Regions from separate parts of the Pseudomonas azadiae genome, predicted to be linked through region 3. Evidence: predicted binding sites of a transcription regulator. Region 3 holds the regulator's gene; each other region holds the start of a gene.
The links. Region 3 encodes FliA, which starts transcription of late flagellar genes. Its sites were predicted from a motif close to CTAAAGTTTNNNNNNNNNNNGCCGNTAA; they were not measured.
Positions count from the first base shown of each region.

Region 1 (7,413 bases), on a different contig from region 3:
GGGGTTGTGGCCGGCGTCACGCCGTTCAACTTCCCGGTGATGGTGCCGATGTGGATGTACCCGATCGCCATCGCAGCGGGCAACACCTTCATCCTCAAGCCAAGCCCGACCGACCCGAGCGCCTCGCTGTTCATGGCCGAGCTGCTGCGTGAAGCCGGCCTGCCCAAAGGTGTGTTCAACGTGGTGCAGGGCGACAAGGAATCGGTAGACGCGCTGATCGAACACCCGGACGTCAAGGCCGTGAGCTTCGTCGGTTCCACGCCGATTGCCCAGTACATCTACGAAACCGGCGCGCGCAACGGCAAGCGCGTGCAAGGCCTGGGCGGTGCAAAAAACCACATGGTGGTGATGCCCGACGCCGATATCGAAAAAACCGTCGACGCACTGATGGGCGCGGCGTACGGCAGCGCCGGCGAGCGCTGCATGGCCATCTCGGTCGCCGTGCTGGTGGGCGACGTGGGTGACAAAGTCATCGCCGCCTTGACCGAGCGAGCCCGGCAACTGCGCATCACCGACGGCCGCGATTTGAAGGCCGAAATGGGCCCGATCGTGTCCCGCGCCGCGCTGGAACGCATCCGCGGCTACATCGAACAAGGCGTGCAGGCCGGCGCGCAACTGCTGCTCGACGGGCGCGATTACGTGCCCACCGAAGCGGGCCTGGAAAACGGCTTCTGGCTCGGCGCGACCCTGTTCGATCACGTCACCCAAGAGATGAGCATCTACCGCGAAGAAATCTTCGGCCCGGTGCTGGCGTGTGTCCGCGTGGACGACTTCGCCGAAGCGGTGAAACTGGTCAACGCTCACGAATTCGGCAACGGCGTCAGCTGCTTTACCCGCGACGGCAACATCGCCCGCGAATTTGCACGCCGCATCGAAGTGGGCATGGTCGGCATCAACGTGCCCATCCCGGTGCCGATGGCCTGGCATGGTTTTGGTGGCTGGAAGAAGAGCCTGTTTGGCGACATGCACGCGTATGGCACCGAGGGTGTGCGCTTCTACACCAAACAGAAATCGATCATGCAGCGCTGGTCGGAGAGCATCGAGCAGGGCGCGGAGTTTGCGATGCCGGTGTCCAGATAACTCAGGAACACAGCAGGTCCCCGGTGGGAGCGGGCTTGCTCACGAATGCAGAGTGTCAGTCGCCCGATGTGCTGGCTGACACGCCGCATTCGCGAGCAAGCCCGCTCCCACAGGGGTAACCGCGTTTCAGGCAGTGGCTATCGAAGGCTTCAGGCACTCGATGGAGCGGTCCACCGTCGTCCTGGCAATCTCCAGCAAATGCCACACCGCCAGAATCTTCGCCCGCTCAGGGCTTTCCAACTTTTCCCCGCAATCCAGCGCAGTCGCCGAAGCACTGTCCAGCAAACTGGCGGTGTAGAGCAGGGCATCTTCGAAGCTGAGGTCTTCGTTGACGGTGTGAAAGCCTTGGGTGGGCAGGTAATGGTCGATGGCGCGGTTGAAGGCGGCGCGGTCTTTGGCGGGGTCGCGGGGTGGGTCGGGTAGGACTTTGTTCATGGTGTAACTCCTATTGAGCATGAGAGCTACCGCCAACGCTGCTAAACGAAGGTGGCAGCTGTACGCGGGTTAGCAGACCGGTCAATAGGAAACCAGCGCACCCGAAGGTGCCCCACGCACAGCCACCATAAAAGTGGACGTGAACCGTGTGCCTATTGAAGCCAGGCTGCTAAACCCGATCGCTGAAGCCCAGCGACGGAGCGAAGACTAGCCACCGATTCCAGCAGGCACAAGGCGGCAGGGATTGTCTAGGAAACGTCCTGCAATTAAAAGGGATGTGCCTTGCTGGCCTTTTACAAACCATGACCAAATGCCACTAACCCCGCCGATCCAACAGTGGAATGCGGGCAAGGTGGGAGCTGGCTTGCCTGCGATAGCCCTGGGTATCTACACAACTTTCCAAGGCTGGCATATCTCCTTGTAGTGAGCGGGCTTGCCCCGCGCTGGGCTGCGAAGCCGCCCCAAACCAGGCGAATTGGGTTTGTCTGAAACTGCGCGGTGTATTTATTGGGGCGGCTTCGCCACCCAGCGCGGGACAAGCCCGCTCACTACAAAAGTGTGTAGATACCTACTGGGTAAGTGTGGGTCGTAGACTTGATATGCTGCGATTTATTTCATATCGATAGCAACTAATCTGATAACTAAGCGCTCGGTTTAATTTGGCGCGCAATACCGTTAAGCGCAGAAGAGTAACGGCTCCGGCCCGCAGCCCTGCTGCCTGGTAATTGAGTAGCTAGCTTTCTAGTTGCTTGTCGTTGATTGTAAGTGCCACTGTCTTTATATCAAGGATATAAATACAGTGATGGCCTTTTTAACCTAAATAATTCTTCACGTTGCGACAGCCAGGCTTCCATGTTAAACCTTGCCCCGCACGTTAAGGCCAACGCTGGCTTGCTCTTTTCAGTCAGCAGAAAGTTGCTGGCTGTTCATGTGTTATTCAATCTTCGCTTGTCACTTAAGCGTCAGTAAAAGGACATCATCATGAAACACGCGAATCACACACCCACTCGTTGGACTCGGGCCGATGCGCTGAAAGTTAATGAGAATGACCCGACGACCACGCAACCGTTAGTGCGTCCTGACTTTCCTGTCATGAGTGACACGGTATTTATCTGGGACACCATGCCATTGCGTGAACTTGATGGCACGGTGGTATCCGTCAACGGCTGGTCGGTGATCTTCACACTCACCGCCGATCGCCGTCCGCACGATCCACAGTTCATCAACGCCGATGGCCGCTACGACATCAAGCGCGATTGGGAAGACCGCCATGGCCATGCGCGTATCTGCTACTGGTACTCGCGCACCGGCAAGGACTGGATTTTCGGCGGCCGTGTCATGGCCGAAGGGGTTTCGCCGACCACCCGTGAATGGGCCGGTACACCGATCCTGCTCAATAATGCCGGTGACATTGACCTGTATTACACCTGCGTCACGCCGGGGGCGACGATTGCCAAGGTGCGTGGCCGGGTGGTCACCTCCGACAGCGGTGTGGAGCTGCAAGGCTTTAGCCAGGTCAAATCGCTGTTCGACGCCGACGGCACCTATTACCAAACCGAAGCGCAGAACGCGACCTGGAACTTTCGTGATCCCAGCCCATTTATCGACCCCGTGGATGGCAAGCTGTACATGGTCTTTGAAGGCAACGTCGCCGGTGAGCGCGGCACTCACGAAGTGGGCCCGAACGAGCTGGGGCTGGTGCCGCCGGGGCACGAGGACGTGGGCGGGGCGCGCTATCAGGTCGGCTGCATCGGCATCGCTGTTGCCAAGGACCTCAGCGGTGACGATTGGGAAATCCTGCCGCCGCTGGTGACCGCCGTTGGCGTGAACGACCAGACCGAGCGGCCGCACTATGTGTTCCAGGACGGCAAGTATTACCTGTTCACCATCAGTCATAAATTCACCTACGCCGACGGCGTGACGGGGCCGGACGGCGTCTATGGGTTTGTCGGCGATCATCTGTTCGGCCCTTACACACCCATGAATGCCTCCGGGCTGGTGCTCGGCAACCCGCCCTCGCAGCCATTCCAGACGTATTCGCACTGCGTGATGCCCAACGGCCTGGTGACGTCGTTTATTGACAGCGTGCCCACCCAGGGCGATGACTACCGCATCGGCGGCACCGAAGCGCCCACCGTCAGGATTGTATTGAAGGGTGATCGTTCGTTTGTGCAGGAGGCTTATGACTACGGGTACATCCCCGCGATGCGTGATGTCGTGTTGAACCAGTGACCGTCTGGCGGCCATTTATCAGCAGATAAAATGCTGCAAATGTGGGAGGGGGCTTGCCCTCGATAGCGGTGGATCAGTCGACAGTTACATCGACTGACCTGCCGTCATCGGGAGCAAGCTCCCTCCCACTTTTTTTGACCGCGTTGATCAAGTCCCCGCCCACCGGGCCGATACAGCCACTAGCACCCGAGCGATCCCGAACTTGGAGGTGTACGCCTGGTCGTCTCAGGACAACGAATAAAAATTAAAAAGGGGTAGCCATGACCATATTGCAGCGTGTGATCGGCGGATTTGCGGTGTTGGTGCTGTTGCTGCTGATCATGGCCGGGATCAGCTATCAGAACACGCAGTCCATCGGCGGTCGCTTGTCCATCATCACCGGCCAGTCGGCGCCGTTGAGCCGGGCCGCCAGTGAGCTCTACGTGCACATCCTGCGCGCCAACCAGGCGTTGTTGGCCATTCAGATCAGCACCGACCCCAAGCAGATCGAGGACGGCAAGCGGCCGTTTACCGAAAGCATCGCCCAGTTCACTCAGTTGCTCGACAGCACCGCTGCCTACACCGGTGAGCATGAGGCGCTGCGGGCGAACCTGGCGCAGCAGCGCCAACACGTCACGGCCTACGCCGAACAGGCGCAGGCCTTGATGACCTCCCATTTGCAGCATGTGCAGCAGTTGGCGCTGACACGCAAACTGCAAGGTTACAGCAGTGCGCAGGCGATGCAGTTGACCAGTTATCTGCGTGATTACATCGCGCATGCACGCAGCGTCAACGAACCGCAACAGGTGGCCGCAGCAGAGCAACTGCTGCTGGAAGTCAACAAATCCTACGATGGCTTCGCGGCCCATACCGTCACGCCCGCCATCGATAAACTGCAGCGCGTGCTGAACCTGCAGGACGAAGTGATCAGCACCCGGGCCCAGGCGCTGACGGCGATTGACCCGCGAGTCGGGCGGATCGCCGGCGTCATGGTCAATCGCCTGCTGACGGACCTGACCGCCGCTGACGGTCTGTTCCAGGCCTATCAAGCCGAGGCGAAGCTCGCCGCGCAGGTGCAGCAGCAACGCAATGCGGTTGAGGCGGCACTCAAAGCCACCCTCGACCGCATCGCCGAGTTCGGCAGCCAATCGCTGGAGGTCGCCAACCAGGCCAGCCATTCCGCCAATGCCACTATCGGCACCAGCCGCAGCGTGCTGTTGATCGCCTGTGTGCTGGCGGTGCTGGCGGCCGTGGCGATTGGTACTTGGGTCGCCTTCAGCCTGCGGCGCCCGCTGGCGGCGTTTCGCGAAGTGCTCAAGACGCTCACCGCCGGCGACATGCGGGTCAGCTTCGATGTCAGCCGTAAAGATGAATTCGGTGAGTTGGGCGGTTACCTGAATGAGCTGACCAAAGCCCTTCAGAAAACCTTCCGTGAACTGATCAGCTCGGCCGATGCGCTGGCCGTGACCGCTGGCAATAACGCCTTGAACAGCGAGCAGACCACCCGTGTGGTGGACGAGCAGAAGGACCGCTTGCAATCGGCCGCCTCGGCGATGACGCAAATGGAAAGCACGGTCGAAGAAGTTGCCCGGCGTGCGCAGGACACCCGCCAGGCCGTGGACGACACCAGTGAGCTCACGCACAAGGTGCAGGAGCGCGTGGCCGAGACCATCGTCAATATCCGCCAGCAGGCCGACCAGGTGAACAAAGCCACGCAAGTGACCGATGAGCTGCAGAAGTACGGACAGAACATCGAGGGCATTGTGGTGGCCATTCGCACCATTGCCGAACAAACCAACCTGCTTGCCCTCAACGCAGCAATCGAAGCGGCGCGTGCCGGCGAGCAAGGGCGCGGTTTTGCGGTCGTGGCCGATGAAGTGCGTTCCCTGGCCAGCCGTACCCAGACCTCGACCAGCGAGATCCAGGACATGATCGGGCTCATGCAGCAAAAAATTCACTCGGTGGTGCACGTGATGAACGAAAGCCAGGCGCAGTCCAGCCAATGCGTGTCCCTGGCCTCGGGCGCCGGTGATTTGCTGCTGTCGATGAGCGACGCGGTCGACAGTATCCGCGACATGAACATCCAGATTGCCGCCGCCACCGAGCAGCAGAGTGCCACGGTGCAGGAAACCAGCCGGATGGTCATCCAGATCAACGATTCAGCCCAGCAGACGGCAGACGGTGCCGAGCAGTCCGCCATCAGCAGCCAAGAGCTGTCGAACATGGCCAAAGTGCAGCGCGAGCTGCTCCACCATTTCAGCGTTTGAGCCGCAGGAGTCAGAACATGAAAGCATGGTTAATGCTCGCCCTGGGTGCGACGCTGTTCGTGCCGGGCCTGGCCCAGGCCGCCACGCCCTTGCTGGGCGTGGGCATGGCGAAATACGACGATAACTTCCAGACCCTGCTGCGCAACGGCGTGCAGCAACAGGCCGGCGTCATGAACGTCGACATATTCATGGAGAATGGCCAGGACAGCGTCGATTTGCAGATGCGTCAATTGCGCAACCTGGTCAACGCCAAGGTGGATGCGATCATCATTGCGATGGTGGACGGCAAAAGCGCGGCGCAGATGATGCAGTTGGCCGCGGACGCGAAGATTCCGCTGGTGTTCGTCAACCGCAACCCGAACCCGGAAAAATGGCCGGCGCAGACGGCGTTTGTCGGCTCCAACGAGCTGGAGTCGGGCACGTTGCAGATGGAAGAACTGGCGCGCCGCGCCGGTTACAAAGGCAACGTGGTGATTCTGGTGGGCGACCCGGCCAACGCGTCCTCGTTGATGCGCACCGAAGACGTGGAAAAAGTCGTCGCCAAATACCCGGATATGAAAGTCGTGCAGAAAAAAGTCGGCAACTGGGAGCGTAGCCAGGCTGCCACCATTGTCATGGACTGGGTCAAGCAGGGCGTCGACTTTTCGATCGTCGCGGCCAACAACGACGAAATGGCGATCGGCGCGATCATGGGGCTGGAAAAAGCCGGCAAGCAGGCCAAGGACTATTGGGTCGGCGGCATCGACGGCACGCCGGACGGTTTGAAATTGATGGCCGAGGGCAAGATGGCCGTCAGCGTATTCCAGGACGCCGCAGGCCAGGCCAGCGGCGCCGTGGACACCGCGCTGCGCCTGGTACGCGGCGAGGTGCTGGAGTCGCCGGTGGTGTGGGTGCCGTTCAAGTTGATCACGCCAGAGAATCGCCAGGCGTTTGAATAGGGAAGGGGCAGACCAACCCCTGCGATCCAACCTTGAAATGCAATCAAATGTGGGAGGGGCATAGGTATTTACACCTCTTTGTAGTGAGCGGGCTTGCCCCGCGCTGGGCTGCGAAGCCGCCCAATAAAGACACCGCGCAGTTTCAGAAAAACCCTATTCGCCTGGTTTGGGCCGCAGCCCAGCGCGGGGCAAGCCCGCTCACTACGGGGACATTTTTCAGCCTTTGAAAGTTGTGTAGATCCCTAAGGCCTGCGCGGGCTTGCCCCGTGGTGGAAGGGCAGTCACAGAGGTATTGCCTGACCCACCGTCATCGCGGGCAAGCCCGGCTCCCACATTTGAACTCTTGCGTTCTTGCGTAGCCTCTACCGCCGGCCGGTCCGCGTACTCACATCCACCCACACCGCCAGCACCAGAATGCTGCCCTTCACGATCATCTGCCAGTAACTGTCCACGTCCAGCATCGACATGCCGTTATCCAGGCT
Region 1 covers NZ_JAHSTY010000002.1:2,349,814-2,357,226, reverse strand. The annotation lists gene KVG91_RS26815 (CoA-acylating methylmalonate-semialdehyde dehydrogenase) at 1-1,080, shown strand, start outside; gene KVG91_RS26810 (DUF6124 family protein) at 1,207-1,515, opposite strand; gene KVG91_RS26805 (glycoside hydrolase family 68 protein) at 2,497-3,747, shown strand; gene KVG91_RS26800 (methyl-accepting chemotaxis protein) at 4,008-5,993, shown strand; gene KVG91_RS26795 (substrate-binding domain-containing protein) at 6,011-6,931, shown strand; gene KVG91_RS26790 (sugar ABC transporter permease) at 7,294-7,413, opposite strand, start outside.
Region 1: a site for FliA is predicted at 3,894-3,921, ahead of KVG91_RS26800 (methyl-accepting chemotaxis protein). Genes of this name have one in related genera too.

Region 2 (7,413 bases), 1.7 Mb from region 3:
ATATGGCCAATGGTTTGCCGTCCCTGACACTCGTGGGCCTGCCGGAAACGGCGGTCAAGGAAAGCAAGGACCGCGTGCGCAGTGCCATCCTCAATTCAGCCCTGCAATATCCGGCCCGCCGCATCACGCTCAACCTCGCGCCCGCCGACCTGCCCAAGGACGGCGGGCGTTTTGATTTGGCGATTGCCCTGGGGATCCTGGCGGCCAGCGTCCAGGTGCCGGCGTTGATGCTTGATGAGGTGGAATGCCTGGGTGAGTTGGCGCTGTCCGGCGAGGTGCGGGCGGTCAAAGGTGTGCTGCCTGCCGCGCTGGCGGCGCGCAAGGCCGGGCGCACCGTGATAGTGCCTCGGGCGAATGCCGAGGAAGCGTGCCTGGCGTCGGGGTTGAAGGTGATTGCCGTGGATCACTTGCTGCAGGTCGTTGCGCACCTGAACGGGCATGTGCCGATTGAGCCCTACAAGTCCGATGGCTTGCTGTACCTGAATAAACCTTACCCCGATCTGAATGAGGTCCAGGGCCAGTTGGCGGCCAAGCGCGCATTACTGATCGCTGCGGCGGGGGCGCACAACCTGTTGTTCAGCGGCCCGCCCGGCACCGGCAAGACCTTGCTCGCCAGCCGCCTGCCCGGCCTGCTGCCACCGTTGAGTGAGCAGGAAGCCCTGGAAGTCGCCGCGATACAGTCAGTGGTCAGTCTCGCGCCGCTGAGCCATTGGCCGCACCGGCCGTTTCGCCAGCCACATCACTCGGCATCCGGACCTGCGCTGGTGGGCGGCGGATCAAAGCCGCAACCAGGGGAAATTACCCTGGCCCATCACGGCGTACTGTTTCTGGATGAATTGCCGGAGTTCGACCGCAAGGTGCTGGAGGTGTTGCGCGAACCTTTGGAGTCGGGGCATATCGTGATTTCCCGTGCCCGTGATCGCGTGAGCTTTCCGGCACGCTTCCAACTGGTGGCCGCCATGAACCCCTGCCCTTGCGGCTACCTGGGCGAACCGAGCGGACGTTGTCGCTGTACACCGGAGCAGATTCAGCGCTATCGCAACAAGCTGTCCGGGCCGTTGATGGATCGTATCGACCTGCACCTGACCGTTGCACGGGAAGCCACTGCGTTGAATCCAGCCCAACAGGCTGGCGATAACACCGCAAAGGCCGCAGCAGAGGTGGCCAAGGCCCGGGAACGCCAGGAGCGGCGTCAGGGTTGTGCGAATGCCTTCCTTGATCTGCCCGGGCTGCGCAAGCACTGCAAGCTGGCAAAGGTGGATGAAGGCTGGCTGGAGAGTGCCTGCGAGCGACTGACGTTGTCGTTGCGCGCGGCCCATCGCCTGCTCAAGGTGGCACGTACCCTGGCGGATCTGGATCACGTGGACGCCATCACCCGGGACCATCTCAAGGAGGCTTTGCAATACCGCCCGGCGGCGATCACTTGAGCCATAGGCGGGACGATTTGTGTGGGAGCTGGCTTGCCTGCGATAGCATCACATCGGTGTGTATGGGGAACCGAGGTGCCTGCATCGCGGGCAAGCCCGGCTCCCACACAAATCCACACACAGCTGCGGTGTCTCCCGGCTCAGACTTCAGCGGAAGCGGTCTACTTCATGCCGCAAGCCCGCTGCCAGAGTTTCCAGCTCCTTCGCCGTAATCGCCAGGTTCGACACCACCTCACGCTGTTCGCTGTTGGCCAGCGCAATGCTCTGCAGGTTGCTGCTGAGCAAGGTCGCGGTGCTGCTCTGCTCCTGGGTGGCGGTGGTGATCGCGGCGAACTGCTCGCCGGCCGAGCGGCTTTGCTCGTCGATGCGCGCCAGCGCCGAAGCGACATCGGCGTTGCGCGACAGGCCTTCCTGCATCAACACATTGCCCTGCTCCATGGTGCTGATGGCGTTGCCGGTTTCCTGCTGGATGCTCTGGATCATCCCGGAAATTTCATCGGTGGCTTGGCGCGTGCGCGAGGCCAGGTTGCGCACTTCGTCGGCGACTACGGCAAAACCACGTCCTTGTTCACCCGCCCGTGCGGCTTCAATGGCGGCGTTGAGTGCCAGCAAGTTGGTCTGTTCGGCAATCGAGGTGATCACCCCGACGATACCGCCGATTTCCTGAGAGCGTTGGCCCAGGGTGTTGATCACCGTAGCGGTGCTGTTCAGGGCGGCGGCGATGTGTTCCAGGGACGACGAGGCCTCTTGCATCGAGTTACGCCCGATGCGGGTTTGCTGGGCGTTTTCCTGGGCCAGACGCTCGGTGGCGCCCATGTTGTCGGCAATGTTCAGCGAGGTAGCGCTGAACTCTTCCACCGCGCCCGCCATGCTGGTGATTTCGCCGGACTGCTGCTCCATGCCTTCATAGGCGCCGCCGGACAAGCCGGACAACGCCTGGGCGCGGCTATTGACCTGTTCGGCCGCCGTGCGAATGTGCGAGACCATGGTCGACAACGCTTCACCCATCTGGTTGAAGCTGCGCGCCAGTTGGCCGATTTCGTCATGGCTGGACACGTTCAAGCGTGCGCTCAAGTCACCCGCGCCCAAGGCTTCGGCCTGGCGCACCAGATCGCTCAACGGTGCCAGCTTGCTGCGCAGCAACCACACCGTGGCGCCGACCGCCAACAGCATTGCGAGCACGCTGCCGATCACCAGGCGAATGCCGACATCCCAGGTCACCGAACGAATCTCGGCCTTGGGCATGCTGGCTACCACGGCCCAGGGCCCGCCTTCGAAAGGGACCGAAACGCTATAGAAATCTTCGCTTTTGTCAGCCCAGAAGCGGCCCACGCCCGGGGTCTTGGCCAGGTCCAGCATCACCGGGACCGCCTGGTCAGGCGTTTGCACGCCGGCTGGCGGCACCAGCCAGCGTTTTTGTTCATCCAGCAACGCGAGAGAACCCGTCTGGCCGATCCTGAAACGCTTGAGGTTTTCAAACTGCGTGTTCTGAGCGTCGGTGTAGTCGAAGCCGATGAACAGCACCGCAATCACTTTGCCGCTGGCGTCGCGCACCGGGCTGTATTGAGTCATGTAGGAGCGGTCAAACAGCACCGCACGACCGATGTAGGTCTGCCCGCTGGAAACACGCGGATACGCCGGCCCATTGCGATCGAGCACAGTGCCGATGGCGCGGTTGCCGTCCTGCTTGGTCAGGGAGGTGCTGACGCGAATGAAGTCGTCACCGCTGCGCACAAAGACCGTGGCCACGCCACCGGACATCTGCTTGAACTCGTCGACCTTGTCGAAGTTGTTATTGAGGACCTCGCTGCCCAGGTACAGGCTCGGCGTCTGTACACCGGCGACGGCGACTTGCTGGTCCGCCCGCACGCTCAAGCCGGCGCTGAAGCGCTTCTCGAAAAGCCCCGTCAGACGCTCGGTGCTCTCACGCAGCGTGCTGTGGAACGTATTGAGCTGGTCAGCGAGCAGTCGCGCCTCGCTGGCCAAGTGTTCCTCACGGGTAGCGAGGTTGGCGGCGTCCAGCGAACGCAGGGCAAAAACGGTGCTGCCACCAATGGCGACAGCCAGGATCACGGCAAGCGCGATCCCGAGTTGAGAGGCGATCCGAGCGCGAGGTTGAGACATGACAGCTCCTGGCCGAGGCCAGGATCATCCTGATCTCATCGCTACTCGGCAATTATCTAGTGAGGAATCGTTGGTGCACGACTGTTCCAACACACCTTCTTCGGCAGGCAAAGGCAATACTTGAGCGCGTCACAGGGATATCTCGCAAACGATTGCATCAGGGTCCTGTTTGCCCTTGATTGAGCCGTTCAACATAGGGCAAGTCCATGGCGTCGACTTCCGCCTGCAGAAACTCCGCCAGCCGCCGCAAGCGCTCGCCGCCAGGGCGGGTCTTCGGCCAGACCAGGTAGTAGCTCTCGCCACTGGCCACGGCGGTTGGCCATGGCAGGCTAAGCCGGCCCTGGGCCACGTCTTCGGCCACCATCAGCAAGTCCCCCATGGACACGCCGTAGCCTCGGGCGGCGGCGATCATGCCGAGTTCGAGGGTATCGAAGACCTGGCCACCCTTGAGCGACACCTGGGACGACAGCCCCATGCGCTCCAGCCAACTGCGCCAATCGCGACGGTCGGGCGTGGGGTGCAACAATTCGGCAGTGGCCAGGCGGGCCGCGTCCCATGGGCCATCCTCCAGCAGGTTCGGCGCGCCCACGGGAATCAGCAATTCCGGGAACAGATAACACGCCTCCCAGTCCGCCGGAAAATGGCCGAAGCTCAGCAGCACCGCGCAATCGAAGGGCTCCTGGTTGAAGTCCACTTCGTCAATGTTCATCCAGGCGCTGGTCAATTGCACCTCATTGCCCGGCTGCAAGGCCCGGAAGCGACTGAGCCGCGCCAGCAACCAGCGCATGGTCAGGGTCGACGGCGCCTTCATGCGCAGGATGTCATCTTCTGCGTTCAGGGTATGGCAGGCACGCTCCAGTGCGGCGAAGCCTTCGCGCACGCCCGGCAACAACAGGCGCGCCGCTTCAGTGAGCTGCAAGGTTCGACCATTGCGCTGGAACAGGCGGCAAGCGAAGTGCTCCTCCAGCGTGCGGACATGTCGGCTCACTGCACTTTGCGTAATGGACAGCTCCTGCGCCGCGCGGGTAAAGGAGTTGTGCCGAGAAGCGGCTTCGAAGGCCCGCAAGGCATAAAGCGGAGGAAGACGACGCGACATATGGAAACCTCGCACAGAACAATGCCGCACCCTAGCATGAGTTTTAATCATGCGAACGATCGCATTTATCCCTTTGTGCAATGGGCTGGGAGCGCCGAGAATCAACCCTTTCCTTAACCCTCCGACTTTTCGAGCGTGATGATCATGCAGCATCCGGCACGTACCGAACTCTGGGCTATTCTGCGGCTGTCAGGGCCGTTGATTGCCTCACAGTTGGCGCACATGCTGATGGTGCTGACCGACACCCTGATGATGGCCCGCCTGAGCCCCGAAGCCTTGGCCGGTGGTGGCCTGGGCGCGGCGAGCTATTCGTTCGTGTCGATTTTCTGCATTGGTGTGATTGCCGCCGTGGGCACGCTGGTTGCCATTCGTCACGGCGCGGGTGATATCGAAGGCGCCACTCGCCTGACTCAGGCCGGGCTGTGGCTGGCTTGGCTGATGGCCTTGGCGGCCGGCCTGCTGCTGTGGAACCTCGAGCCGCTGCTGCTGATGTTTGGCCAAACCGAAACCAACGTGCACTCGGCTGGGCAATTCCTGACGATATTGCCGTTCGCCCTGCCCGGCTACTTGAGTTTCATGGCCCTGCGCGGCTTCACCAGCGCCATTGGCAAAGCCACGCCCGTGATGGTGATCAGCCTCGGCGGTACGGTGCTCAACTACCTGCTCAACCATGCGCTGATCGAGGGCATGTTCGGTCTGCCCAAACTCGGCCTGATGGGCATCGGCCTGGTCACCGCCATCGTCGCCAACGGCATGGCACTGGCGCTGATGTGGTACATCCGCAGCAACCGCAGCTACGCCGCTTACCCACTGAGCGCCGGTTTGCTGCGCCTGGACACCCGGTACCTGCGCGAGCTGTGGCGCCTGGGCCTGCCGATTGGCGGCACCTACGCGGTGGAAGTCGGCCTGTTTGCCTTCGCAGCGTTGTGCATGGGCACCATGGGCAGCACGCAGTTGGCGGCGCATCAGATCGCGCTGCAGATCGTTTCGGTGGCCTTCATGGTGCCGGCGGGGATGTCCTACGCGGTAACCATGCGCATCGGCCAGCATTACGGTGCCGGGCAGCTGCTGCATGCGCGCATGGCCGGGCGCGTCGGTATCGGTTTTGGTGCAGCGGTGATGTTGGGATTTGCCGCCGTGCTGTGGCTTTATTCCGATCCGCTGATAGGACTGCTCATCGACCACAACGACCCGGCGTTCCACGACGTGATCGTCCTGGCCGTCAGCCTGCTCGCCGTGGCCGCCTGGTTCGAGCTGTTCGACGGCGTGCAAACCATCGCCATGGGTGGCATTCGCGGGCTCAAGGACGCCAAGACCACCTTCCTGATCGGTGCGGGCTGCTATTGGTTGATTGGCGCACCGTCGGCCTGGTTGATGGCCTTTACCCTGGGTTGGGGGCCGACCGGCGTCTGGTGGGGCTTGGCCCTGGGCCTGGCATGTGCGGCGGTCAGCCTGACCTGGGCGTTTGAGGCGAAGATGAAGCGGATGATTCGGCGCGAGCCTGAGGTTCAAACTGAAGTTCAGGCCATGCAGCCGCACTAGAGGTCGCAGAGGGTCAGTGTGGGAGCGGGCTTGCTCGCGAATGCGGTGAATCAGTCAATAAATTCGGTGACTGGCATACCGCATTCGCGAGCAAGCCCGCTCCCACATTTAACAGCATTTGCAACTTAGCCCAGCAGCGCCTGCTGGCCCTTCGCGAACGTCAGGTAATCGACCAATTCCGGCAACGGCAGTGGCTTGCTGATCAAATAACCCTGGGCCTGGTCACACCCGAACAAGCGCAACAACGCAAGCTGCTCGGGAGTTTCCACACCTTCGGCAACCACTTCCAGGTTGAGGTTGTGGGCCAGGTTGATCATGGCATGCACCAACTTGCGGTTCTCTTCGCGCTCTTCCATGCCGCCGACAAAGCTCTTGTCGATCTTCAACAAGGCAATCGGCAGGCTGTTGAGGTGCACGAACGAGGAGAAACCGGTGCCGAAATCATCCAGGGAAAACCGCACACCGAGGCGGCCGAGGGCGTCCATGGTCTGCTTGACCAGGTCGCTGCGGCGCATCACGGCGGTTTCGGTGAGTTCGAACTCCAGCCATTGCGCCTCCACGCCCCGCTCGGCAATCAGCCGGCTGAGGGTCGAGAGCAACTGACTGTCCTGAAACTGTCGGAACGACAGGTTGACCGCCATGTGCAACGGCGGCAGGCCACGTTCGCGCAGGTCCTGCATGTCGCGAAGAGCGCGGGAAATGACCCAATAACCCAAAGGGACGATCAGGCCGCTTTGCTCGGCCAAGGGCACGAATTCGCTCGGCGGCAGCAGGCCACGCTCGCCATGGCGCCAGCGCACCAGGGCTTCCAGGCCGACGATATGCCCGTCGTCCAGGTCAAGCCGTGGCTGGTAATGCAGCTCCAGCTCATCACGACGCAAGGCGCGGCGCAGCTCGCTTTCCAGGTCGGCGAGGCTGCGCGCGTTGCGGTTGATACGTTCGTTGAAGATATGAAAGGTGCAGCCCTGGGTGCTTTTGGCTTGTTGCATGGCGATATGGGCGTGCCACATCAACGGGTCGGCGCCCGCACGGGCACGGGCATGTGCCACGCCCAGGCTGCAACCGATCAGCAGGCTTTCGCCATCCACCCAGTAGGGTTCGGCCATGACTTCGGTGATGCGCTCGGCCATCCACTCGGCACGCTGGGGCGCACGGCGGGTGTCGATCAACAGGGCGAATTCGTCGCTGCCCAGGCGCGCCAGTTGGTCCCCGGCTTCGAGCTGG
Region 2 covers NZ_JAHSTY010000001.1:2,697,135-2,704,547, forward strand. The annotation lists gene KVG91_RS12360 (YifB family Mg chelatase-like AAA ATPase) at 1-1,427, shown strand, start outside; gene KVG91_RS12365 (methyl-accepting chemotaxis protein) at 1,575-3,551, opposite strand; gene KVG91_RS12370 (LysR substrate-binding domain-containing protein) at 3,709-4,647, opposite strand; gene KVG91_RS12375 (NorM family multidrug efflux MATE transporter) at 4,786-6,189, shown strand; gene KVG91_RS12380 (putative bifunctional diguanylate cyclase/phosphodiesterase) at 6,315-7,413, opposite strand, start outside.
Region 2: a site for FliA is predicted at 3,649-3,676, ahead of KVG91_RS12365 (methyl-accepting chemotaxis protein). Genes of this name have one in related genera too.

Region 3 (7,413 bases):
TCCATCATCGGCATCTCGTAGTCCATGGTGATTACATCGGGCTTCAATGCAATGGCTTGATCAATCGCCTCTTTGCCGTTGGTGGCCGTGCCGACCACCTGGATCGTTGGATCGGCGGAGAGAATTTCCGAGACGCGTCGGCGGAAGAAGCCCGAATCGTCCACCACCAGGACCTTGACTGCCATAAACACTCCGTTAGGTGGGGCGGGCAATACCGCCCTGACCCACCAGAATCAAATACGCCGAGCGGCGTAACGCTTGAGCATGCTCGGAACATCGAGAATCAGCGCGATCCGACCGTCACCGGTGATGGTCGCGCCCGACATGCCCGGGGTTCCCTGCAGCATTTTGCCCAAAGGCTTGATGACCACTTCTTCCTGGCCCACCAGTTGATCGACGACAAAGCCGATACGCTGAGTGCCCACGGAGAGAATCACCACATGGCCCTCGCGCTGCTCTTCATGGGCAGCCGAGGCGACCAGCCAGCGCTTGAGGTAGAACAGCGGCAATGCCTTGTCGCGCACGATCACCACTTCCTGGCCGTCCACCACGTTGGTGCGCGACAGGTCGAGGTGGAAGATCTCGTTGACGTTGACCAGCGGGAAAGCGAAAGCCTGGTTGCCCAGCATCACCATCAGGGTCGGCATGATCGCCAGGGTCAACGGCACCTTGATGACGATCTTCGAGCCCTGGCCCTTGGTCGAGTAGATATTGATCGAGCCGTTGAGCTGGCTGATCTTGGTCTTCACCACGTCCATGCCCACACCACGGCCCGACACGTCGGAAATCTCGGTCTTGGTCGAGAAGCCTGGGGCGAAGATCAGGTTGTAGCACTCGGTGTCGGTCAGGCGGTCGGCGGCGTCCTTGTCCATCACGCCACGCTTGACGGCGATATTGCGCAGAATGGCCGGGTCCATGCCTTTGCCGTCATCGGTGATCGACAGCAGGATGTGGTCGCCCTCTTGCTCCGCCGCCAGGATCACCTTGCCGCCACGGGACTTGCCCGAGGCTTCGCGTTCTTCCGGGGTTTCCACGCCGTGGTCGACGGCGTTGCGCACCAAGTGGACCAGCGGGTCGGCCAGGGCCTCGACCAGGTTTTTGTCGAGGTCGGTTTCTTCGCCCACCAGCTCCAGGTTGATCTCTTTCTTGAGCTGGCGCGCCAGGTCGCGAACCAGGCGCGGGAAGCGGCCGAAGACTTTCTTGATCGGCTGCATCCGCGTTTTCATCACGGCGGTCTGCAGGTCGGCGGTGACCACGTCGAGGTTCGACACGGCCTTTTGCATGGCTTCATCGCCGCTGCTCAGGCCCAGTCGCACCAGGCGGTTACGCACCAGTACCAGCTCGCCGACCATGTTCATGATGTCGTCCAGGCGCGCGGTATCAACCCGCACGGTGGTTTCGGCTTCAGTGGCGGGCTTGTCGGCCACCGGTGCCGCGGCGGCACGCGCCGGAGCAGGTGCGGCCGCAGGCGCTGGCGCAGGCTTGGCCACCGGCGCCGGGGCGGCCGCTTTGGCGGCAACCGGTGCGGCTGTAGCGGCCGGGGCCACTTCGCTGAACTTGCCCTTGCCGTGCAATTCGTCCAGCAGCGACTCGAACTCATGATCCGAAATCAGGCCATCGCCAGCCGGGGCGGCACCGGCAGCGGCAGGCGCTGCAGCAGTGGCACTAGCAGCCGTGGCGGCGACCTTCGGCAAGGCGTCGGCCACGAAAGTGCCCTTGCCATGCAGTTGGTCGAGCAAGGCTTCGAATTCGTCATCGGTAATGTCGGTGCTGGCCTTGGCGGCCGGCGCATCCGCAGCGGCGGCAGCGGCAGCCGCAGGTGCCACGGCGTCGGCCGCAAACTGGCCTTTGCCGTGCAACTGGTCGAGCAGGGATTCGAACTCTGCGTCGGAGATGTCTTCGCTGGTCGGTGCCGCGGCCGGCGCAACGGCGGCCGGTGCTTCTGCCTCGGCCTTCACTGCGCTGAGGGAGTTGAGCAGTTGCTCGAACTCACTGTCGGTCACATCCGGCTCGGCTTGCACTACAGGCTCGGGCTCGGCTTGCGCCACCGGCGCCGCGGACACATCGGCAGGCTCTGCATAGCGCGCCAGGGCGGCCAGCAGTTCCGGGGTGGCGGCGGTAACCGGTGCACGTTCACGCACTTGGCTGAACATGCCGTTGACCGCATCCAGTGCTTCGAGAATCACGTCCATCAATTCCGAGTCAACCTGACGCTCACCCTTGCGCAGGATGTCGAACACGTTCTCGGCGATGTGGCAGCACTCCACCAGCTCATGGAGCTGGAGGAAGCCGGCGCCCCCTTTTACAGTGTGAAAACCGCGAAAAATTGCATTGAGCAGGTTCGCATCATCCGGTCGGCTTTCCAGCTCGACCAGTTGTTCGGACAGTTGCTCTAAAATTTCGCCGGCCTCTACAAGGAAATCCTGAAGGATTTCTTCATCGGCGCCGAAGCTCATGGGTGTGCTCCTTAGAAGCCTAAACTGGATAACAGGTCATCGACATCATCTTGACCCGATACAACGTCTTCACGTTTATCGGCATGAATCTGCGGACCTTCACCCTTGGCGAGATGTTTTTGTGGATCTTTTTCCGAGAGGATCGCTTCGCGGTCATGTTCGATGCCTGCAAAGCGGTCGACCTGGCCTGCCATCAGCACTAATTTGAGCAAGTTGCTTTCCACTTCGGTGACCAATTGGGTCACACGTTTGATCACCTGGCCGGTGAGGTCCTGGTAATCCTGGGCGAGCAGAATGTCGTTGAGGTTGCTGGAAACCGTGCGGTTTTCCTGCTCGCTGCGTGACAAGAACCCTTCGACCCGACGCGCCAATTCACGAAATTCTTCAGCCCCGACTTCGCGGCGCATGAAGCGGCCCCAGTCAACGCTGAGCGCCTGGGCTTCGGTGGCCATGCCATTGACCAGGGGCGTGGCGTTTTCCACCAGGTCCATGGTGCGGTTGGCCGCCGCCTCGGTCAGCCTGACCACATAGGACAGGCGTTCGGTGGCATCGGTGATTTGCGAGATTTCTTCGGCCTGGGGCATATGCGGGTCAATCTGGAAATTGACGATCGCACTGTGCAGCTCGCGCGTGAGCTTGCCCACTTCCTGGTACAGGCCGCGGTCACGGGTCTGGTTGAGCTCATGGATTAACTGCACCGCGTCGCCGAACTGGCCTTTTTCAAGGCTGTCGACCAACTGGTGAGCATGCTTTTTCAGGGTCGACTCAAAGTCGCCCTGTGACGTTTCTTTATGCTCCATAGCTCCCCCGCGATGGCATTAGCCGTGGATGCGTTCGAAGATTTTTTCGATCTTCTCTTTCAAGGCCAATGCAGTGAATGGCTTGACCACGTAACCGTTTACCCCGGCTTGGGCGGCTTCGATGATCTGCTCACGCTTGGCTTCGGCGGTTACCATCAACACGGGAAGGCTGCGCAGTTTTTCGTCGGCGCGCACGTGGCGCAGCAAGTCGATACCGGTCATGCCAGGCATGTTCCAGTCCGTTACCAGAAAGTCGATGCTCCCGCTGTTGAGGATCGGAATCGCCGTAATGCCGTCGTCCGCCTCGACCGTGTTAGTGAACCCAAGGTCACGCAACAGGTTTTTTATGATCCGCCGCATCGTTGAGAAGTCATCAACGATGAGGATTTTCATGTTCTTGTCCAATTCGACCTCCAAGCAGTCTTAAACGCGCCCAGCACCTGGACGCGCCATTTCAATCAACAGGCATTACACAAAAAGGACTGCCGGGGGCTCCACGGGCCGAACCCGCGAAGGCTCGGCGCCCTCGCGGTATCGTCTGCAGTGCCCCCCACACTGCCTGTCAGCGCGCTCGCCACTCTCCCAAACGCCCCCGCAAGCGGGCTGCGCACTGGCTATGCAACTGGCTGACCCGCGATTCGCTGACCCCCAGGACCTCACCGATTTCCTTAAGGTTCAGCTCTTCGTCGTAGTACAGCGCCAACACCAGCCGCTCACGCTCCGGCAAATTGGCAATCGCGTCCGCCAACGCTCCCTGGAAGCGTTCATCTTCCAGGTCGCGCGATGGCTCCATATGAGCGCTCGCGCCGTCCTCGTGCAGCCCTTCATGCTCGCCGTCCTGCAACAGGTCGTCGAAACTGAACAGGCGGCTGCCCAAGGTATCGTTCAAAATCCCGTAATAATCGTCGAGACTCAATTGGAGTTCGGCCGCAACTTCGTGATCTTTAGCGTCGCGACCGGTTTTTGCTTCAATTGCGCGAATTGCGTCACTGACCATGCGCGTATTGCGGTGCACCGAACGCGGCGCCCAATCACCCTTGCGCACCTCGTCGAGCATCGCGCCACGGATACGGATCCCCGCATACGTCTCGAAACTGGCGCCCTTGCTCGCGTCATATTTGGTCGACACTTCGAGCAGGCCGATCATGCCGGCCTGGATCAAGTCTTCGACCTGGACGCTCGCGGGCAGGCGTGCCAACAGGTGATAGGCAATGCGCTTGACCAAGGGCGCGTAGCGCTCGATCAACTCGCCCTGGCTGTCACGGGCGGATTTCTTGTAGGCGTTGTAGCCGTTCGCTGTCATAGCACCGGTCCTGCGCTCGTCTGATGCACCAATCGCTCGACGAAAAACTCCAGATGCCCCCGCGGATTGGCGGGCAACGGCCAGGTATCGACCTTCTGGGCAATAGCCTTGAACGCCAAGGCGCATTTGGAACGAGGGAACGCTTCGTAGACCGCACGCTGCTTTTGCACAGCCTTGCGCACACACTCGTCGTAGGGAACTGCGCCAACGTATTGTAAGGCGACATCGAGAAAGCGGTCCGTGACCTTGGTCAACTTGGCGAACAGGTTGCGCCCTTCCTGCGGGCTCTGGGCCATGTTGGCCAGGACGCGGAAGCGGTTCATGCCGTAGTCACGGTTAAGCAGTTTGATCAGGGCGTAGGCGTCGGTGATCGAGGTGGGTTCATCGCAGACCACCAGCAACACTTCCTGCGCGGCGCGCACAAAGCTGACCACGGACTCGCCGATCCCGGCGGCGGTGTCGATCACCAGCACGTCGAGGTTGTCGCCGATATCACTGAACGCCTGGATCAGGCCGGCATGCTGCGCCGGGCTCAGGTGCACCATGCTCTGGGTGCCGGAGGCGGCCGGCACGATGCGGATGCCACCCGGGCCCTGCAACAGCACGTCGCGCAGCTCGCAACGGCCCTCGATCACGTCGGCGAGGGTGTGCTTGGGCGTCAGCCCCAGCAGAACGTCGACGTTCGCCAGCCCCAGGTCAGCATCCAGCAGCATGACGCGGCGGCCAAGCTCTGCCAGGGCCAGGGACAAATTCACTGACACGTTAGTTTTCCCGACGCCACCTTTGCCGCCGGTCACCGCGATCACCTGTACGGGATGCATGCTGCCCATTTTATTTCTTTACCTTGTCTTGCTTAGACGCAGGCTACATGGCTTGGCCGCGTGAATCGCTTGCAGACCATCGATGTAGATACATTTCACGGTGTTCATCCTGACTTATCCCACCCGTTTTGCCGGGTTGTGGTAAAGGTCGGCGAACATATCGGCCATCGCTTCCTCGCTAGGCTCTTCTTGCATTTGCACGCTGACTGCACGGCTGACCAATTGATGACGGCGCGGCAGATGCAGATCATCCGGGATCCGCGGGCCGTCGGTCAGGTAGGCGACCGGCAATTCATGACTGATGGCCAGGCTCAGCACTTCGCCCAGGCTCGCGGTTTCATCGAGTTTGGTGAGGATGCAACCGGCCAGGCCGCAGCGCTTGTAGCTATGGTACGCAGCGGTAAGAACCTGTTTCTGGCTGGTGGTTGCAAGCACCAGGTAATTTTTCGACTTGATGCCACGCCCGGCCAGGCTTTCCAACTGCATGCGCAATGCCGGGTCGCTGGCTTGCAGGCCGGCGGTATCGATCAGCACCACGCGCTTGCGCAGCAGCGGGTCGAGGGCATTGGCCAGGGATTGGCCCGGGTCGACGTGGGTCACCGGCACATTGAGGATGCGGCCCAGGGTCTTGAGCTGTTCCTGGGCACCAATGCGGTAGCTGTCCATGCTCACCAGCGCGATATTCTGTGCGCCGTACTTGAGCACGTAGCGCGCGGCCAGCTTGGCCAGGGTGGTGGTCTTGCCCATGCCGGCGGGGCCGACCATGGCAATCACACCGCCCTCTTCCAGCGGTTCGATTTCCGGCGTGGCGATCATGCGCGCCAAGTGAGCCAGCAGCATGCGCCAGGCCTGGCGAGGTTCCTGGATCTCGGTGGTCAAGGCCAGCAGGTCGCGGGACAACGGGCCGGACAGGCCAATGCGCTGCAGGCGGCGCCACAGGTTGGCCTGTTGCGGCTTGCTGCCTTGCAGTTGGGTCCAGGCCAGCGAGCCAAGCTGCACTTCGAGCAGCTCGCGCAGGCCGTTGAGTTCAAAGCGCATCGAGTCAAACACGCGCGGGTCGACAGCAGCGGCCGGTGCAGGCGCTGCCGGACGCGGCGGCTCCTTGAACGTCGGCTCGACCAAGGGTTCGGCCGCGGTCAGCGGCAGGCCGGCGAACAGTTGGCGGTTGGTGGTGGCATCGCTGTCACCGCGCATGCTCAGTTCAGCCTGGGCCGAGACAATGCGCGAGGCCGTCTTGCGCAGCTCGTCTTCGAGCTCCATGTTTGGCACACGCGGCGCCAGGGCCTGGGGGGTGTAGTCCAGGGCAGCCGTCAGCTCGACACCGCCGGCAATACGACGGTTACCGATAATCGCGGCGTCGGCGCCCAGCTCATCACGAACCAGTTTCATGGCCTGACGCATATCGGCGGCGAAAAAACGCTTCACTTGCATAACCCACTACCCTCAGCCGTTGGGCCCTACTGTCGCGACGATAGTCACTTGCTTATTGTCAGGAATTTCCTGATAAGCCAAAACGTGCAAATTCGGTACTGCCAGACGTCCAAATCGCGACAACATCGCGCGGACCGGACCGGCCACCAGCAAGATCACCGGTTGGCCCTGCATTTCCTGGCGCTGTGCGGCGTCGATCAACGAACGCTGCAGCTTCTCAGCCATGCTTGGCTCCAGCAAAACGCCTTCTTCCTGGCCTTGACCTGCCTTCTGAATACTATTGAGCAATATCTGTTCCAACCTGGGTTCCAAGGTGATCACAGGCAGCTCGGAGTCAAGCCCTACAATGCTTTGCACGATTGCACGCGACAATCCGACGCGCACCGCGGCCACCAGCGCGGCAGTATCTTGACTCTTGGCGGCATTGTTCGCGATGGCCTCGGCAATGCTGCGAATGTCGCGCACGGGCACCTGTTCGGCCAGCAGCGCCTGCAACACCTTGAGCAACTGCGACAGCGACAGCACGCCCGGCACCAGCTCCTCGGCGAGTTTTGGCGAGGCTTTGCCGAGCAAACCCATCAATTGCTGGACTTCCTCGTGGC
Region 3 covers NZ_JAHSTY010000001.1:1,010,823-1,018,235, forward strand. The annotation lists gene KVG91_RS04445 (protein-glutamate methylesterase/protein-glutamine glutaminase) at 1-185, opposite strand, end outside; gene KVG91_RS04450 (chemotaxis protein CheA) at 234-2,456, opposite strand; gene KVG91_RS04455 (protein phosphatase CheZ) at 2,468-3,256, opposite strand; gene KVG91_RS04460 (chemotaxis response regulator CheY) at 3,275-3,649, opposite strand; gene fliA (RNA polymerase sigma factor FliA) at 3,819-4,559, opposite strand; gene fleN (flagellar synthesis regulator FleN) at 4,556-5,389, opposite strand; gene flhF (flagellar biosynthesis protein FlhF) at 5,495-6,811, opposite strand; gene flhA (flagellar biosynthesis protein FlhA) at 6,824-7,413, opposite strand, start outside.

Region 4 (7,413 bases), 360 kb from region 3:
TGCAGATAGCCCTTATTCTCACCGCAAGGAGCCGCTCGGAACGCCGATGCGCCAGATCTGGAAATCTTTTCGAGCCCTTTATTTCGCGTCTTTGATGATGCTGATCGGCTCCGGCCTGCTCAGCACTTACCTGGCTTTGCGCCTGGCAGCCGACAATGTCGACAGCCTGTGGGTGGGTGCGCTGATGGCGGCCAACTATTTTGGCCTGGTGCTGGGTGGCAAGATCGGGCACCGCCTGATTGCCCGGGTCGGGCATATCCGGGCCTACGCCACCTGTGCCGGCATCGTCGGTGCCGCGGTGCTGGGCCACGGCCTGGTCGACTGGCTGCCGGCCTGGATCGTATTGCGGGTGATCGTGGGCCTGGGGATGATGTGCCAGTACATGGTCATCGAGAGCTGGCTCAATGAGCAGGCGGACGCCAAGCAGCGTGGCGTGGTGTTCAGCCTGTATATGATCGCGTCCTACCTGGGGCTGGTGTTGGGGCAATTGATCCTGGTGCTGCATCCCCAGCTTGGCCTCGAACTGTTGATGCTCGTGGCGCTGTGCTTCGCCCTGTGCCTTGTGCCGGTGGCAATGACTCGGCGCATTCACCCGGCCGCACTGCATCCTGCGCCGATGGAACCGCGCTTCTTTATCAAGCGCGTGCCACAGTCGCTGAGTACGGTGCTGGGGGCCGGATTGATCGTTGGCTCGTTCTACGGTCTGGCGCCGCTGTATGCGTCCCAGCAAGGGCTGACGACCGAGCAGGTCGGTTTGTTCATGGGTAGCTGCATTTTTGCCGGTTTGCTGGTGCAGTGGCCGCTGGGCTGGTTATCGGACCGTTATGACCGGGCGCTGTTGATCCGCTGCTTCGCCTTGTGCCTGGCCGTGGCGGCACTGCCCCTGGCGATCATGACCCAGGTGCCGCTGGAAGTGCTGTTTGTGGCGGGCTTCCTGTGTTCGCTGGTGCAATTCTGCCTGTACCCGCTGGCCGTGGCGTTCTCCAACGACCATGTGGAAGGTGATCGCCGGGTTTCGCTGACGGCCATGCTGTTGGTGACCTATGGCATCGGCGCCAGCATCGGGCCGCTGTTGGCGGGGGTGATCATGAAGCTCTTCGGCAACCAGATGCTGTATGCGTTTTTCAGCCTGTGCGCGCTGATTCTGGTGTGGCGAATCCGCCCGAAAGCCGTGACCAACCTGCACCAGGTGGAAGACGCGCCGCTGCATCACGTGGCGATGCCCGACAGCATGTCCAGTTCCCCGCTGGTGGCTGCGCTCGATCCGCGGGTGGATGAGCAGGTTGTGCAGGAGCAGATGCAGGTCAGTGTGCCCGACCCGGAACCGCAAGACGATGCGCAGCCATCGACCGACGAGCCGCCCTTCGAAGGGCCGCCGGAGCCGCTGGGTCCCGAAGAGCATCCGCATGACTTGAGCAGGGCGCGCCCCTGAACGCAAAAACGGGCGGTTCCCTTCAGGAATCGCCCGTTTTTTTATCGCGATTTCAGGTTTAAAAATCGTCGTCTTTGTCGAAGCGCCGCGCTTCGCGTTGCAGCTGGTAGACAAAACGTTCGACTTGGCGCTGCACCAGGCCGCTCATGTTGTGAAAGCGCACGCCGGCGAAGGTAATGTTGATCCTTTCTTCGAAGTGCAGGTACCGCAGTTCGACCGAGGTAGTCATGCTGCCAAAGGGCAGGGCGGCCATGAAGCGGTCGTAGACCTGGCCCAGCTGCAGGCGCTCGGAGATGTCCCCTTCAAAGCGCAGTTTGCAACCGGTGGCGGAAATATCCAGGAGTTTGCCGCGCACAGGTGCCTGGAGCTTCTCGCCATCCAGTTCGATGTTGACCAGTTGCGCCAGCTTCAAGGCGGCGCGGAAGGCATTGCGACGCTGATGGTAGACCACCTCGTCGGGCATGCTGCCGGTGTAGACACGGTGGCCGTCTTTTTCGCTGACGGTAAGAGTGCCATTGCTGTCCCACGCAATACGCACGCCGTCGTGGAAACCTTCGATGCGAAAGGGTTCGCCGTTTTCGAGGTGGCGTTCACCGTCGCGGGGAACCATTTCATCCAGGATCATCGCGCGGCCGTCACGGTCCACGTCCACCAGGTAACTCTGGAAGCGCTGGCTGCGTTCGTGGAAGGTGATGATCAGCGGGTCGTGGCTTTCTTGCAGCATCCGCAAGGTGCCGGCGATTTCCAGAGGCGTGGTGAGGACCTTGGGGGGCTGCGGGGCATCTTCCGCATTAAGGGCGTTGAACACGGTTCTTCCATCTCCAGACAAAATACGACTACACGCGAGAGCAGGCATTCTGCCAGTATGTGGCGCGCCTTGGATAGGCCGAGCTGTAAAACCAGCGTCAGGCTTGGCTGCGGGTGCTTGGCTTGACCAGGCGCGAGGTGGAACCCTGAGCGTTATAGAGCGCTGGAGGCTCGCCGCCGTGAAGTATGCGCAACTGGTTGGCGGTCGTGGCTTGCTGAAGCTGGATCGACTGACCGTTGAGCAGGTTGGCTTCCTGGCACTGGGTGAGCAATTGGTTGAGTTCTTTACTCTGGGCGAGCAGTTGATCGCCGACCGAAGAGTGGCTGGCCAATTGCGCCAGGCCGTCGTGGTCGGCGGGAAGGCCCAGGCTGATAAGGATCTGGCTGCGTTTTTTGCCGTGCTGTTCCAGCAGGACAATCAGCGACTGCTTGCGCGCCAGAATTTCTTCCAGCAGCGGCATGTCCCGGCCGTAGAGGGCCAGGGATTCTTCCTTGAGCAGCTTGAGCAACTGTTGCGTCGGCGCGAGATCATCAAGGATCAGTTGAAGCAGATTTTCGTCGTGATGCATGGCTGGCCTTGGGGTTTAAGCGTCCAAAAGCCCGGCGCAGGCCTTTGCCTAGCGCTCGGCTTCGAAATTGAGCAGCTTGCTGGCTACACGGTTGCTGTCGACTTTATAGCTGCCATCGGCGATTGCCTGTTTCAATTCGGCCACACGGGCTTTATTGACCACCGGTTGATCGCGTAGCGAGTCAGTGACCTTCTGCAACTGTTGAGCCTCATTGCTCAGGTGTACGGACTCCCCGCTCTGGCTGGCGCTCGCCTGTTCCGCCTTGGCGGGCAGTGGCGGGGCCTTGGCTTCTACGTTTTCCTTGCTGGTAGTACGCGTAGTGCCTGACGTCGTCGGGGTGTTATTTAAACGGCTGAAATCGATGACCATGATCAAAAAACCTCTGGGTATTTGGACGCTTGCCATGTTTTCGGCCATACCCAAACAAACTTTAGGCGCGAATGACAATAAATCTCCACACGGGACTTCTCGTGCACAGTGTAGGAAATGCGGGCGTCCCGTACCAGTGGTCTATAAAGCGACCTCCACTTGCCCTGGGGCTGTGACCCGCGCCTTGATCACGCGGTTTGAGTTGAGGTTCTTGACCCGGATCTGCTCGCTCATGCCACCGTTGGCCAGCGCTTCCCCCGGCATTTTTACGTTCAACCCGCCACTGCTGGCGGAAATCACCACCTGGTCACCCTTGCGAATCACCTCGGCCTGCTCAAGATGCACCAGGGTAATCACCTGATCGGTGACCACTGGTCGGGTCAGTTTCTGCCCGACGGCCTGATCGACGGAGGTCAGGTAGCCCTGGCTGATCATGCTGATGTCCCGTTCGCGCAGCACGACGTCCTCAAAACCGATGATGCCGGTGCGCTTGAGCGGGCGGGCAACCACCACCACATCGCGGAACAACTTGACCTGGGCCGGCACGAACACGGTCCAGGGCGAGGCGCCTTCGCAGCGCACCTTGACCGTCACGCGGCCGATGGGCTGGGCCGGACTTTCCAGGGTGGCTGTCAATTCCTTGTCGCACATTGGCATGCGCAGGCGGGGGTCCAACTGGTTGACCTGGATTTCATAACGTCCCGGCGTCTGTGTGGTCGCCAGATAATCTTCTACAGTGAACTCAAGAAAGCCCTGAGTGACGCCGATAAGTACATCAGGCAGTGTGACGTTATCAGCGCGGGCCGTGGCGCCCAGGCCCAAGGCGAGCAGCGCCAGCGGTACGCAGAGGCATCTGCAGAACCGTGTCAGGGTGGGGCGTCGGGAAACCGTCGTTTTAATATCCATGATCAGTAAATAGCAAAGCTCGTGCCGTTTCGTGTTGGGTGCGCGTCGCACCCCCAAAGGTTTTAGCGTAGGAGTCTGGGCATGGCAGGAGTAATGGATTCAGTAAACCAGCGCACACAGCTGGTAGGGCAGAATCGCCTGGAGTTGTTGCTTTTTCGCCTCGATGGCAAGCAGCTATATGGCATCAACGTATTCAAGGTGCGGGAAGTGCTGCAATGCCCCAAGCTGACGATCATGCCCAAGTCCAGTCCGGTGGTGTGTGGCGTTGCCAGTATCCGTGGTGCGACGATCCCGATTCTCGACTTGGCCCTGGCCACCGGTTCGGCGGGTTTGCAGGACCGCGAGAACCCGTTCGTGATCATCACTGAGTACAACACCAAGACCCAGGGTTTCCTGGTGCGCTCGGTGGAGCGCATCGTCAACATGAACTGGGAAGAGATCCATCCGCCGCCCAAGGGCACTGGCCGCGATCACTACCTCACGGCAGTAACGCGGGTGGATAACCAGTTGGTGGAAATCATCGACGTGGAGAAGATTCTCGCCGAAGTGGCACCGACGTCGGAAACGATCTCGGTCGGTGTGGTCGATGCCGACACGGCGCACAAGGCAATTTCCCTGCGCGTACTGACGGTGGACGACTCTTCGGTGGCGCGTAAGCAGGTGACGCGTTGCCTGCAGACGGTCGGCGTAGACGTGGTGGCCCTCAATGATGGTCGCCAGGCGCTGGATTACCTGCGCAAATTGGTCGACGAAGGCAAGAAGCCCGAAGAAGAATTCTTGATGATGATCTCCGACATCGAGATGCCTGAAATGGACGGCTACACCCTCACGGCTGAGATACGCAGCGACCCGCGCATGCAAAAATTGCATATCATCCTGCATACTTCGTTGTCGGGTGTCTTCAACCAGGCGATGGTCAAGAAGGTCGGTGCCGATGACTTTCTGGCCAAATTCCGTCCTGATGACCTGGCATCCCGGGTCGTTGAGCGGATCAAGGCAGCAGATCACAGCTAGGGTTTTTTTCCCTCGCGGTCACACGTTTTTTTAGAGGCGGTATCAGTGTCTACAGGTAATTTGGATTTTGAACAGTTCCGGGTCTTCCTGGAAAAAGCCTGTGGCATATTGCTCGGTGAAAACAAGCAATACCTGGTTTCCAGCCGTCTCAATAAACTGATGGAGCAGCAGGGCATCAAGTCCCTCAGCGAATTGGTTCAGCGGATCCAGGGCCAGCCACGCAGCGGTCTCAAGGAGATGGTGGTCGATGCCATGACCACCAACGAAACCTTATGGTTTCGCGACACCTACCCTTTCGAAGTGCTCAAGAGCAAAGTGCTGCCGGAAGCCATCAAGGCCAGCCCGGGCCAGCGCCTGCGCATCTGGTCGGCGGCCTGCTCCTCGGGGCAGGAACCGTACTCGATTTCCATGTCCATCGATGAGTTCGAGCGGACCAACATGGGCCAGTTGAAGGCCGGCGCGCAAATCGTCGCCACCGACCTGTCCGGCACCATGCTCACCAATTGCAAGACCGGTGAGTACGACAGCCTGGCCCTGGGCCGCGGCTTGTCCCAAGAGCGCCTGCAGCGTTACTTCGACCCGAAAGGGGCGGGGCGCTGGGCGGTCAAGGCACCGATCAAGAGCCGTGTGGAGTTTCGCTCCTTCAACCTGCTCGACAGCTACGCCAGCCTGGGCAAGTTCGACATGGTGTTCTGCCGCAACGTGCTGATCTACTTCTCGGCCGAGGTGAAGAAAGACATCCTGCTGCGCATCCACGGCACGCTCAAGCGCGGCGGTTACCTGTTCCTCGGTGCTTCCGAAGCGCTGAACGGTTTGCCGGACCATTACCAGATGGTGCAGTGCAGCCCTGGGATCATCTACCAGGCCAAGTAATTCGTAGGTCAAGTAATTCGCAGGTCAAAAATGTGGGAGCGGGCTTGTGTGGGAGCTCGCTTGCCTGCGATGCAGACACCTCGGTTTTTCAGTTACACCGAGGTGACACTATCGCAGGCAAGCCAGCTCCCACATAGCTCCGCTCCCACATTTGTTTGCGGCAATCCTTCCTGAAGCGGCAACTCTCAATTGCCGCTTTACTGGCGCCACGCGGAAAGCCCTTGCCGCTTTTCTGGCATCGCCGCCGGCAACCTCCCCGCAAAGCCCCGGAATACGGGCCTCCCGAGAATTGGCATGCGCCTTGCTATACCCCTTGTAACGAATAGCAGGTCAGCCTAAAGGTTTCCGCCATGAGCATCAGCTTCGATAAAGCGCTCGGTATCCACGAACAAGCCCTGGGCTTCCGCGCCCAGCGTGCCGAAGTCCTGGCCAACAACATTGCCAACGCCGACACCCCGAACTACAAGGCTCGGGATCTGGACTTCTCCGCCGTGCTTGCCGCACAGCAGGACAAGACCAAGAACGGCACCTTCGCCTTGAACATGACCAACAACCGTCATATCGAAGCGCAAGGCCTGAGCAATGGTGACGAGTCGCTGCTGTATCGCACGCCGATGCAGCCGTCGATCGACCAGAACACCGTCGACGCCCAGCTGGAGCAATCGGCCTACGCCGAGAACTCGGTGAACTTTCAGGCCAGCTTTACCCTGCTCAACAGCAAATTCAAAGGGCTGATGTCAGCCCTGCGTGGAGAATAAACCATGTCCCTGTCCAGTGTTTTCAATATTGCCGGCAGTGGCATGAGCGCGCAGACCACGCGCTTGAACACCGTCGCCAGTAACATCGCCAACGCCGAGACCGTGTCTTCGAGCATTGACCAGACCTACCGCGCCCGGCACCCGGTGTTCGCCACCATGTTCCAGGGCGGCCAGAACGGCGGCGGCGATTCGCTGTTCCAGGACCAGGGCGCCGCAGGCTCCGGCGTGCAAGTGCTCGGTGTGGTTGAAGACCAGAGCAACCTCGAAGCCCGCTACGAGCCCAACCATCCCGCCGCGAACGAAAAGGGGTACGTCTACTACCCCAACGTCAACGTGGTCGAGGAAATGGCCGACATGATTTCCGCCAGCCGCTCGTTCCAGACCAACGCGGAAATGATGAACACCGCCAAAACCATGATGCAGAAGGTCCTGACCCTGGGTCAGTGATAAGGGGCGCCAAATAATGGCCATCGTTGATACCTCAAACAACACGGCAGTTCAGGACCTCTTTAACAATAAGGTCAAGACTGCAACGGACAACAGCAGTGTCGGCGACGCAGCCAAGACGGCGACGGGCAGCCAGTCGCTGGGCAAGGACGCGTTCCTGCAACTGCTCGTGACCCAACTGAAAAACCAGAACCCGCTCTCGCCGCAAGACAACGGCGCGTTCGTGGCCCAGCTGGCG
Region 4 covers NZ_JAHSTY010000001.1:1,373,805-1,381,217, reverse strand. The annotation lists gene KVG91_RS06205 (MFS transporter) at 47-1,432, shown strand; gene KVG91_RS06200 (flagellar brake protein) at 1,491-2,240, opposite strand; gene KVG91_RS06195 (flagella synthesis protein FlgN) at 2,338-2,808, opposite strand; gene flgM (flagellar biosynthesis anti-sigma factor FlgM) at 2,857-3,177, opposite strand; gene flgA (flagellar basal body P-ring formation chaperone FlgA) at 3,319-4,083, opposite strand; gene KVG91_RS06180 (chemotaxis protein CheV) at 4,165-5,097, shown strand; gene cheR (protein-glutamate O-methyltransferase CheR) at 5,143-5,970, shown strand; gene flgB (flagellar basal body rod protein FlgB) at 6,321-6,728, shown strand; gene flgC (flagellar basal body rod protein FlgC) at 6,732-7,175, shown strand; gene flgD (flagellar hook assembly protein FlgD) at 7,192-7,413, shown strand, end outside.
Region 4: a site for FliA is predicted at 3,215-3,242, ahead of flgM (flagellar biosynthesis anti-sigma factor FlgM). Genes of this name have one in related genera too.